Regions from separate parts of the Paenibacillus sp. GM1FR genome, predicted to be linked through region 2. Evidence: riboswitches for the same ligand, from Rfam matches in the RefSeq annotation. Region 2 holds a riboswitch; each other region holds the start of a gene.
The links. Region 2 has a riboswitch for cyclic di-AMP ahead of PAEAM_RS18825 (C40 family peptidase). Riboswitches for the same ligand answer to the same signal wherever they lie in the genome.

Region 1 (4,113 bases), on a different contig from region 2:
AAGTTGATCAGCCTTTATTGTTGCAATCCAATAAACAACCATCTGAATCTAATCCTGATTTGGTATCAGTAACGGCAAGAGTTGATCCAATGAATCAACAGTCCAATCCGCACGTTTGTCATCCGATAGTTCTGGCTGGAATCTTCCGTAACCCTGCATAATTCGAATCGTACGCATGCCCAGCTTCCGAGCAGGTATAATGTCGTTATCGATCCGATCGCCGATCATGACGGCTTCCTCCGGTTCACAACCGGCCTGCTTCAAGGCCACAGCGTATAACTCAGGGTCTGGCTTGGACACTCCTTCTTCAGCCGAACATGCCAGAACATCAACATACTTCCGCAAGCCGTAACTCTCCAGTCTCTCTTCCGTTCCAGGACTCTGATTGGCAATAATGCCAATGCGATAATGCCGTGACAACTGCTGAAGAACGGAATCTGCTGAAGGAAAAGGACGTTCAAGATCTTTTTGAAACTTCAGCTTGTCCTGAATCTGTTTTTGATGTCCCTCGTCTTTAACAAATGTGCGAATTGCCACTCTCATAGGCCATTGCTCATATTTTCGGTAACAGTTCGCGAACAGTTCGCGTACCGTCTCAATCTTCACCGGATACCCCAAAACACAAGCTTCACGGACGAACTGTCCAATAATATCATCAACCGGCTCCCATTCATCCACCAGTGTATCTCCAACATCAAAAAACAACCATTTCAATCCACCTACATCCGGCACGCCAATTCCTCCTTGTAAGCCACAGGTGATTCCTGATCCTAATCGAGTTCAAAAAGTCTGGTTTTCAGTACCAAGAAGATGGAATGAAGCTAGAAATGGAGTAGCGGAGCGTAGGGAAAACTACGTGAGCCACGGACATTTCGGCTGAATTTCATATTCGATGCTGATGATGCCGTTAGGCATCCTTCGTAATCAAAAGCGGACTTTTTGAACAACCTATAGAAACCATAAAAAAGAAGACTCACCATCCTGCATGAGTCTCCTCAAACTTCCGTTTATCGATACATTCAATTATAACAGGCACCTTACACCTGAGCAATCACAAGCTATGGCATTAACCATTGAGGAGAAAGCCAACTTCCCCATTGAGCGAATATACAATCCGGTCTGCGCCCATGCCCCGATAGATGCCCTTAGGATGACTCTGCTCCGTAATGACGCACAGGGATTTCGATGTCCATGAACGGCAGATCTGTAAATAACGACAGGTCAGATTCAGGCTGTTCTCGAAAATAAACACGTTGCCTACGCTGCCCTGCGGCAAAAACCATTTTTGAGCTGCAGCCGTATTCATGCGAATGACATGTTCTACTCCGATTCTACGGAGTCTTCGCTCTTCCCCTGCACTGTTGGTTAGAACGGCAAACGGCATTTTTTTGTACATCAGCAATTTGATAAATTTGCGTCCTGCTTCATTTGGAGCAGTCACTAAGATCATCTCAGTATCCATCATTCGTTCCTCCCTTGGCGTGAAAAGACAACAAAAAAGAAGCGTGGGGGACCAAGGCCTCCCGAACGCTTCTTAAATAACCCATGGCGAAAACACCATGAACCAGCGTACGGCTTGTTGCCTCTCCCTTTAACGCTTACGAGGTTAGCTGACGGATTCGGGCGCGAGAGTCGCCCTATTTCCGGCTGTCACCGGAAAATTCACCCCATGAATGCCCACTGTCCTGGACAGCGCATTCCGTTGGTTCCCCCGTTTCCCATTCATTAATGAATGGAAACTCAGCGATTAAAACATCGTTCGTATATCTTAAGGTAAGATCGAGCGATATTATCGTTTGTTTCGTTTTTCAAGTACAATTTAGTTTAAATTGAAATTACGTTATGAATCATACACCCCCGCCATGACGGTGTAAAGTCCTTACAGATCACCGAATCGGCAGATTTTTGCCAATACTCGTTCATAATAACGCTTACAATAAGGTTATACTCTATCCATCTCTTCAAGGCTATCTAATTCTCACTCTAACGAAAATCCCTTCGTAATTCATTCACGTATTCAGCACAACTTGCCTGTTTTGATTCTTTTAACACCATATTAGTTTTGCAATATTTAATTGCAACCAATATAATAGAAGATATAAGAGTAAATAAATGGAGGCGATTTAGATGACAGTCTACGATTACAAAGTGAATACCCTTCGCGGTCAAGAAGTTGAAATGTCCGACTACCGTGACAAAGTGCTCCTGATTGTGAATACGGCAAGCTCATGCGGCCTTACCCCTCAATTCAAAGGTCTGCAAGAATTGCAAGACAAATTTCAAGATGCTCCATTTGAAGTGCTTGGTTTCCCAAGCAACCAGTTTGCACAGGAAAAAGGATCTTCCGACGATATTGCCGAGTTCTGTCAGATGAATTATGGCGTGAGCTTCCCCATGTTTGAGAAAATTGATGTGAACGGCTCAAGCGCTCACCCTCTTTTCCAACACCTTAGCACAGAGGCTCCTGGCCTGCTCGGCTCCAAAGCAATCAAATGGAATTTCACCAAATTCCTCGTGGATCAGAACGGACAGGTCATTAAACGTTATGCTCCCAAAACAACACCGGACAAGATTGAAGAAGATATCAAGAATTTGCTGCAAAAATAATACACAGGCTACCCGTAGCCGGAAGGTAGAGCAACATTCCTCCGGTAATGGATGGCCTTTTTTCAACCCAGATGTCATACTGTTCGAAAAAGACAAAAAAAGAAGCTTCCCATTAATGGAAAGCTTCTTTTTAATCGTTCATATGATGCGGTCGAGAGGACTCGAACCTCCACGGGCATACGCCCACTACCCCCTCAAGATAGCGTGTCTGCCATTCCACCACGACCGCATGTCGTAAATAATCGGCAACAGAATTGATTATACCGGGTTCAGAACTAAAAGTAAAGTATTTTTTAATACTTCTTTTTCAGCTAGGCATTTTCATCAAAAATCGCATAATCTCGTCATCTTTACCCATGAACTGCATATGATTAGATTTGATCCCCTCTTTTTCGGTAAGAGCCGATCTTGTTGATTCATTTATATATAGTCCTGCCTTATATATAGTCCTCCCTGCACTTCTCCACATAAATAACACAATAAGTTATATAAAATAACACAATATTAAATTCCAGATTTAATCCATTAAATTTCACGGATACTATTGACAAAAATCGGACATTTATGGGATGATAACTATCATATAATTCGGATTTTTAAACATAAAGCAAACAAAAAGGAATATTAATGTCACTTAAAGTGACATTTAACGAACACAGGAGGCGAATGATTGTGAACCGTGGGAATAAGCTGCTCGATTATGTCAAACTGCTTGATTCCTCTATTCAGGTTGGAGGGTTCACCCATTCCTTCGGCATGGATATCCATATCAGGGAGGGTACCATTCGTAATGCTGAAGATCTCGAATCATTTATGCGTTGTCAGTTGCATCCCAGCATCGTTCGTCTTGAAGGTATGGCCATCAAAGGTATCTATACCGCAGCAGATCACAAGGATACATGGCGGATAGCTCTGATCGACAAGCTTGTCCATGTTCAGCGAACCCCTGGAGATCTCAGAGAACAAGCTGCCGCCATGGGTAAACGATTGATCAGACTCGCACGCGCTCTGCACCCCTGGATTGAATTCAGCCAGCTCGAACAGATCTTTGCCAAATATGATTCGGTTGGCTGCCTCTCCACTGTTCACGCCTGGATTAACCACCACCTCGACATCCCGGTCGAGGAGGCGGTCCTTGGTTACCTGCATTCAGCCATGAATGCCTGCATAACCGAAGCCTCCAAAGTCATTCCCCTGAACAACGATACAACCAAGGATCTGATGGTCCGCCTGGCCACAGATCTGGAGAATGAATGGAAGACCGTCAGCGCCTCGGCTGCGGATGGACTGGCACAGCCAACCTCGATGTCCATGAAATCGTTTTTCCCCAGTTTCCATATGCTCGGAGCTGGACTTCATGCCTACAGGGCCTAATCCTCTTCCTCCTCATGCCTGCTCCCCTTCATTCAAACAAACTAAAAAACACGCGGCAACCTCCTTGCCGACGTGTTTTTTGTCATTTTATTTGTTTTATTTACGTATTTACGCCATTTATAATCACAAAAT
Region 2 (4,113 bases):
ACGCTCCACACCCGATTTGAAGTGAATCTGCCGAAGATTTTTGCCCGGATGGGAACTGCTGATCATTTTGTCATGGCAGGTCAATGGTTTCCCAAATTAAGTGCCTATGAACCTGTGGGCAGACGTGGACGAACAACGGAAGGCTGGAATCTGCACCAGTACCATGGCAATTCAGAGTTTTACGCTGACTTCGGTATATATAGTGTGCGTATTCGGGTGCCTGAAACATACAAAGTGGCTGCTACTGGATTTCCGACGCAGCAAGCCGTGGTGAAGAATGGAGAAAAGGTCTATCAATTTTACGCCGATGATGTGCATGACTTCGCATGGGCAGCTTCACCGGATTTTGTCTACGCCGAGGAACCCTTCTCTGCACCCAATGTGCCTGGTGTACGAATCAAGTTATATCTGGACCCTGCTCATCAGGATCTGAAAGAACGTTACTTCTACGCCGCGAAGGCCGCACTAGCCAATTATAGCAAATGGTTTGGCCCATATCCTTATGCTACCTTATCCATCGTAGTTCCACCCAAAGCGGGGAACGGTGCTGGAGGTATGGAATACCCTACGCTAGTTACAGCCTTTGGAGCCGATGACACCACGCCAGGTTATGACCTGGAACGAACCGTAGTCCACGAGATCGGACACCAGTACTTCTACGGCATGGTTGCCAGCAACGAATTCGAGGAAGCCTGGCTGGATGAGGGATTCACCTCTTATGCAGAAGACAAACTGATGGAGCAGGAATACGGATTGATTCCGAATCTGCCGGTACAATCGGGACTGATTACATCTCCTTCATCCTTAACACAAGAGTCCTGGAAGTTCGATTCACAGGATGAGTATGCAGCCAATGTCTACACACGCGGCAAGCTAGTATTGCTCGGCATTGAACATCAAGTTGGTGCCAAGAAGATGGAGCGTATTCTCTCTACCTATGTGAAGAAGTACCGTTTCAAACATCCCACATCCGCTGATTTTCAAAAAATTGTGGAGCAAGTGACCCGCACTTCCTGGTCTGATTATTTTGATCAATACGTCTATGGTAATGGGATGGCTGACTTTGCTGTAGAGAAGATTCGTATTACGCCCGTACAGAAAGACGGTCAAACATTGTACGAGTCATCCGTGACGATCGCAAAAAAAGGGAGTGATTACAGCGCCGTTCCTGTTCGCATTGCTTTTGAAGACGGGCATATCCTCACCAAGCAATGGAATGGCAAAGAAGATCGCATCACGTATAAATTAACTCACACATCCCCCGTATCCTGGGCCATGACCGATCCCCTGTACTCGATCGTGCTGGAGAACCGCCATATGAACAATTTCCTGAAATCCGGACTGGATGAGCGGGCGAAGTCCCGCTGGAGCATGAGTGTAACCAAACTAATAGAAGCCATATTCGGAGGTCTGTCATGGTGAGGTGGAAACGGTGAAAGCGAAAATACGTGAAGGCTGGTTTCTCGTCCGTCAGCATATGTTCATTGCCGCACTCTTATTTCTTTATCAACTCATTTGGGGATATTTCTTCTATCGAATGGTACAATCGGCCGTCATCCCACTGCTCCTTCGCTATCCAGATGCTGATGCCGGTGAGCTGAGTACACTTTTGTTCAAAATGGAAAGTCAACTTAACCTGTCTACCCATCCGGAGGTTCATCGTTATCTATGGATTCTCGGGGGCATGTTGCTGGTTCGCATGTTGATCAGCCCCCTCATTCAGGCAGGACTGCTCTACTCACTTCAGCACTTTAATTCTACAGAAGAGCGTATCCCCTTTGTCCGCGGAATCAAAAATCTGTGGAAACCGATGCTGCTGCTCCACACCATACGTACATTATTGATACTTCTGCCCGCCTACTGGCTCATACCGAAGCTCTACTCGATTCTCATGGACGGATTTCATTCCCTTCAATTACTTTTGCCTGGTATACCTTATGTTGCTGCCTGGATTGTATATGGTTGGATCATCCACCATGTCATACTCTACATGCAGTTCGGTGTTTCGGCACCAGAAGGAGAAGGGGGGGCTCACGGTACCCTCAAAGCCCTCTGGATTGCACTGCGTCATCTCATCGCCGTAATCGGCATTGCACTCCTGCTGGGCGGAGTACACCTGCTCGTCTTTGGGGCATTCACTACAGCCTCATGGTTATTAACGGGACTTACCGGACTTATACTACAACAGACGTATCCACTTGCCAGATGTCTATTAAGTCTGTGGAAAATATGCAGCCATTTCCGATTATGGCAGTCCAAAATATCCAAAGGTGAGAGCAGATAGTTTAAAAATTGTTACCATCACATGTTAAACTCATGGCCTAATATGTACTTATAAATAGGCAAACCTCAACCTTTCCCCGTCAAAGGTCGAGGTTTTTTTTGCTAAATTTGTTGCTAAACGTTGCCAAAGCCGTACTCCTCTGTTACAATAATCGCAGTGAGTTTTTAGTAACAACTTTGTAATCTTTACATTCATATTTGTAACTACTTAAAATTAAATCGTCATTTCTTGATTTCGCAGGTGCATAACTAGCATAGCCAAATTCCTGGCACCTGGGAAGCGGGGGAACCAGTTATGGGTGAATTGATCTTGCTACAGAGGGATCATAGGGGACCTTCAACCGAATCCTTAAGCTAACCTCGCAGGCATTGGAAGGGGAATATCTCTTGTTCAAGAAGAAATTAACCGCAGCTGTACTTAGCATCACATTCGCTTTATCGCTTGGTGCAGGTAGCGCATTCGCAGATTCAAAGATGGACACAGTAATTGATTCAGCAATGGGAACTACATACAAAAGTGGGGGAACAACGCTTAACGGCTTTGACTGCTCCGGATTTACCCGGTATGTATTCGACAAGTTGGGTATTGATTTGGCACGCCAATCCAGTTCCCAATTCGACATGGGCGATTCCGTATCCCGCATGGAAATGAGAGCTGGCGATCTGGTGTTCTTTAATACAACAGGTAAAGGCGTATCTCATGTAGGTATCTTTGTAGGGGATGGAAAGTTCGCACACTCCTCTTCTTCCAAAGGCGTTACGATCAGTGCATTGAGTGAAAACTATTGGGCCAATCGTTATGTTGGCGCAAAACGGATTATGAGCACGGACGCATATGAATCACTGGCCCTTGAATAGGGACAAGCTGAGCAACATGATGCTGTAACCATTAACCATACTGGAACGAAGCAAGAAGCATAACAGAACCGCCCGGTACATTCTCCGCAGGAATGTATCCGGCGGTTTTTTTGTGCTTCAATCCTTATTCATGTTGCAAGTTATACTCGGGGCATATCCTGCGACATCAACAGGTTCATTTTGCGTTCGTTCGTCCGTGCCCTTATGATGTTTTTACCCATCCCGTTATAATATAAACGAAATTACCGGAACTTTTGTTTCATTTTTTTTCTTGGAAGGAAGACTTGCTAAATGAACATCTCTTTTGTAGAGTGGACAAAGAGTTCTGTTTCAAGGAAAGGAGCATGCAGGTGTATGAAGGAAACCCCTGTGACGTTTCACGTTGTACCCATGCGAGAAGAACATGCGGAGCTTATCTGCAGTTGGCAGTATGATCCGCCTTACAATATCTACAGCTGGCTCCCCTGGGAGCAGATGAAAGCTCTGGAAGTGGAATTCGGAGATGCACAGCTGCGGCAGGAGCAATATGCAATCGTCCTGGATCAGAACGATCGTATATGTGGGTTTGCTCAATACTTCCCACTTCAAGGGGTAACCCGGATTGGCCTTGGCATGCATCCAGAGCTGTGTGGTCAGGGTCAAGGGACAGCTTTTGTCTCTGCCATTGTACAGGAAGCTATTCGCCGAAATCCCACGAATGAGATTGATCTGGAAGTACTCACTTGGAATGCTCGTGCCATTCAAGTCTATCTGAAGAGTGGATTTATCACCCAGGATACATACGAACGACAGACCCCAAGCGGCTTGAAGCCCTTTCACTGTATGGTTTATGAAGGGCCTCGCGGTTAGAATCCATTGCAAAACAACCAAATTCGCCCCTTGTTATGTGATTAGTTCAAAAAATTCCCACAAAATGCTATGATGTCAGTACAGGTTCCGTTATAATGATATGGATAGTTTCAGGTTAGATGA
Region 3 (4,113 bases), on a different contig from region 2:
GAATGTGGCTACGGCGCCAATATGCGCCTTTCCTCCGGTAACGAGAAAAACCTTATCTTCTCCTGCTTCAATCACCTGTAAACGTATGGATTTCAAATCATATGTACTCATACCCATCCACCTATCCTTTTCTATATGTTATATATGGAGGAATTATGGCTGTCATGAGCTAAATCCACAATGAAACTTCTCACACTGCGCATATTTTATGGAGCCCCCGGGCATACCAAGGAGAACGTCATTTTGGAAAAGGAGGCCGTTATTATGCGCGTACGCCTCATTATGCTAATGGTTATCGTTATTTTTCTCGGAGGATATCATGCTCCAGTTTCATCGCGGGATGTTTCAAGCCCATCAAGTGAATCAGTATCAGGTTCGGATTCTGCAGAAGAAGAACAACTGACATTGGGACAGTTACGTCAAAAATATGCCGATACGTTCAAAACCAATGGTCCTTCAACCAAGAAGGTTGCACTGACTTTTGATGATGTACCTGATCCACGGTTTACTCCACAAGTACTGGATGTATTGAAGAAGTACAATGTCAGAGCTACATTCTTCATCGTGGGTAGTCGTGCTGAGAAACATCCGGATCTGGTGAAACGCATTGTTAAGGAAGGGCATATGGTTGGTAATCACAGCTACAATCATCCTGAATTCAGTAAGCTGTCGATGAATGCCTTTCGCAAACAAATTTTACATACCGGGGATATTATTCAACGTTTGGCGGGTTATACGCCCAAGATGATTCGGCCACCTTATGGAGACATTAATGAAGAACAGCTGAGATGGGCTGCCAAACAACACTATAGCATTGTGAACTGGAACGTAGACTCCCTGGACTGGAAAGGCCTTTCAAAGGAACAGGTGAAAGATAACATCCTGTCTGCCGTGAAACCTGGCTCCATCGTTCTGCAACATGCTGGAGGCGGTGTAGGGTCAAACCTGAACGGCACGATTAAGGCTTTGCCTGAAATTATTGAGGAACTACGTAATCGGGGATATGAACTGGTCACCTTGGACGAAATGCTGGGATTGCCAAAGGCCAAAGATTAGGATGACCGTGATAACAAATAATGAGAATATTAAAAGGGTGCTGTTCAATCGCGAATTAGCGACTGGCAGACACCCTGTTTGAATTCATTTTAAATGTTATTTTCTCTCTACTTCAGAATGTACAGCTCGATATCCTGAAATCCAAATGTGCTTACGGACTGTTTGCTACCCGGGATGAAGATATCAATCCGGTGACCTTTGATTGCACCGCCCACATCACGTGCTGTGGCTACAAAAGCTTGTTTTGGCAATCCTGGATGGCTGTGACCAGTTACCAGTACTTTAGTTCCAAGTGGAATCACACTTGGATCAACCGCAATCGTACCCAGTTCAAGGTCATTCCCGAAATAATCGACTGCACCCCAGCCTCCATTTTCAGACGGATCTGCAGAGTATGCCGTTGCTTTTACGTTCACAGCTTTGCTGTAATCGAATGTCTTACCCCAGGCTTGAACCACTTTGTTATCTGCGTTAACGTCCAAACTTGCTGTGGTAACCGTTTTGGCTGGGGTCTTGCTCTCCGTTGCCGCAGCGGCTGCAACATTGTTTGCCTTACCGGGAATCGTAATTTTCAAACCACCATAAATGTTGTAAGCCGAAATGTCGTTGTTTGCTTTAACCAACGTGTTGAGTGCTACTCCATATTGTTTTGATAAGGTGTAGAAGGTATCCCCTTCTTTGGCCACATGAACTGAATCGGCGTGAGCCGGAACGGCTTGAATGAGCATTGCTGTTGTCATTAATGCTACTGCTGTTTTGGCTATACGTTTCTTGTTAATCATGGTCTTCCTCCCTCATTGTGCCTGCGAAGTTAGTTGTCGGATTCGGATGAGGAGCCCACCCTATAGGTTATTCGTTACATTTGAAACGTTATGTACCCAATTCACCCCAAGCAGTGTGCCGTAGATCTTCCCCCTGCACAATCTGCATCGTTACATCCCCCGCACTCCCTGTCCGGAAGTTTCGGCAGAGTTCAATATATCACAATTTTGTAACCTGAACTTGTAGTAATTCTTACCAAATGGTTTTTAGCATGTAAGCATTTGTAAGAATACTGGTTAATTCAGAAAATTTGGTTGACCCGATTCCTTTACATTTGGTAACAGAATAGTTACTTTTCCGAATCCATACGTCATTATTATCCATAAAAAATAGCGTTACCGACTCGAAGTCAGTAACGCTATTTGATCACATCGTTTAGAGTACTTTCGCAAGAAAATCACGTGTACGTGAATTTTTGGGTGCTCCAAACACCTCATCAGGTGTTCCCTCTTCCACAATAACCCCGCCATCCATGAACAGGATTCGGTCTCCCACTTCACGTGCAAAACCCATCTCATGCGTTACGATGACCATCGTCATCCCGCCTTCTGCAAGACGTTTCATGACATCCAGCACTTCGCCGACCATCTCAGGGTCCAGTGCCGACGTAGGCTCGTCAAACAGCATCACATGCGGCTGCATGGCCAATGCTCTAGCAATGGCGATCCGCTGCTTCTGTCCACCAGACAGCTGATTCGGGAATGTATCTTTTTTATCGTACAAGCCTACGGTGTTAAGCAGATCAGCGGCAATTTTCTCCGCTTCCTGAGTGGATTGTTTCTTTACTTTAATCGGAGCAATCGTAATGTTTTGCTCTACCGTTTTGTGTGGGAACAGGTTGAAGTGCTGGAACACCATGCCCATTTTCTCACGAGTTGCGTTAATGTTATGCTTGGGGTCCGTGATTGACACGCCTTCAAAATCAATCTCTCCTGAGGTAGGCTGTTCCAGCAGGTTCAAACAACGCAAGAACGTACTTTTACCTGAACCGGAAGGACCGATAACCACGACAACCTCACCTTTGCCAATCGTCACGTTTATGCCCTTAAGCACATCGTTATTTCCATAAGATTTGTGTAATTGTCTAACGTCTATCACTTGCACTCAACTTCCTTTCCAGTCGTCCCAGCAGCTTGGACAAAATGAACGTCATTACAAAGTAGATGGCTGCTGCAATCAAAAATGGACTCAAGCCTTGGTACGTAATGTTCTTGACTACACTTGCCTGATACATAATATCCACCATACCGATAACGGAGATAATGGAGGATTCTTTGATGATAGTTATGAATTCATTACCGATCGCTGGTAATACAGCTTTGAAGGCTTGTGGCAATATGATATAACGCATCGCGGCGCCTCTTCCCATACCTAATGAACGCGCTGCCTCCAACTGACCACGATCCACACCTTGGATACCTGCACGGAAAATCTCCGCCAGATAGGCACCACTATTGATTGAAAGTGTAATGATACCTGCCTGAAGTGCAGTGAAGTTAATGCCAAAGCTCAGGGAAAAACCATAGTAAATAATCATCAATTGTACCAGCATCGGTGTGCCACGGATCACTTCAACGTATGCCGTACCGATCCAGCGCAAGATTGCAGCGTCATGCAAACGGAACAAACAGATGATCAATCCAATAATTACCCCGAAGATAACCCCAAGTGCAGACAACAGAAGTGTGTATCCTACACCTGTAGCATAGAAACTTTTGTACTCCCAGAATACTTGGAAAATATTTTGTGATTTGTTCGCTTTATCCGCCATCAAGAGGCTGGCGTCCGTCACCATCTGATTGATTTTATCTTCGCTTTTCAGTCGCTCCAGGGTTCCATTTACTGCAGCTAGCAGCTCGGTATTACCTTTACGAATCCCGATTGCCGCTTCTGCTTGCTCTTCGTCCGGAACAGCAGCAGCAAGTCCAGTGATATCGTCCAGATAACCTGCAGCAACGGTATCTTCAACGATTGCCGCATCAATGCGTTTTGTTTGCAGTTGAAGCACGATATCCGAGATTTTATCCAGCGCAGTAAGCTTCGCCCCTGGAATACTCTGTCCGATCGTTTCCTGAATGGAGCCTTTCTGAACGCCAATCTTCGCATTTTCAAGTTCTGCCATAGTTGGATATTTGTCTTTATCCACATTTCGAACCATAATCACTTGTTTTGATTTATAATAGGTGTCGGAAAAATCGATACTTTTCTTCCGCTCATCCGTCGGCGTCATACCTG

Region 1: linked by a shared signal. The riboswitch ahead of PAEAM_RS30635 (HAD family hydrolase) and the one ahead of PAEAM_RS18825 (C40 family peptidase) in region 2 are both predicted to bind cyclic di-AMP.
Region 3: linked by a shared signal. The riboswitch ahead of PAEAM_RS10165 (3D domain-containing protein) and the one ahead of PAEAM_RS18825 (C40 family peptidase) in region 2 are both predicted to bind cyclic di-AMP.

Annotation. Positions count from the first base shown of each region.
Region 1 is NZ_MKZL01000067.1:32,280-36,392, forward strand. It holds gene PAEAM_RS30630 (HAD family hydrolase) at 49-732, opposite strand; gene PAEAM_RS30635 (HAD family hydrolase) at 1,067-1,465, opposite strand; cyclic di-AMP (ydaO/yuaA leader) riboswitch at 1,581-1,756, opposite strand; gene PAEAM_RS30640 (glutathione peroxidase) at 2,128-2,607, shown strand; tRNA gene PAEAM_RS30645 (tRNA-Leu) at 2,754-2,836, opposite strand; gene PAEAM_RS30650 (urease accessory protein UreF) at 3,280-3,981, shown strand.
Region 2 is NZ_MKZL01000025.1:18,040-22,152, reverse strand. It holds gene PAEAM_RS18835 (M1 family metallopeptidase) at 1-1,422, shown strand, start outside; gene PAEAM_RS18830 (hypothetical protein) at 1,433-2,284, shown strand; cyclic di-AMP (ydaO/yuaA leader) riboswitch at 2,530-2,667, shown strand; gene PAEAM_RS18825 (C40 family peptidase) at 2,671-3,141, shown strand; gene PAEAM_RS18820 (GNAT family N-acetyltransferase) at 3,496-3,990, shown strand.
Region 3 is NZ_MKZL01000011.1:988,409-992,521, reverse strand. It holds gene lpdD (prenylated flavin chaperone LpdD) at 1-111, opposite strand, end outside; gene PAEAM_RS10170 (polysaccharide deacetylase family protein) at 265-1,056, shown strand; gene PAEAM_RS10165 (3D domain-containing protein) at 1,164-1,838, opposite strand; cyclic di-AMP (ydaO/yuaA leader) riboswitch at 1,841-2,035, opposite strand; gene PAEAM_RS10160 (amino acid ABC transporter ATP-binding protein) at 2,254-2,976, opposite strand; gene PAEAM_RS10155 (ABC transporter substrate-binding protein/permease) at 2,963-4,113, opposite strand, start outside.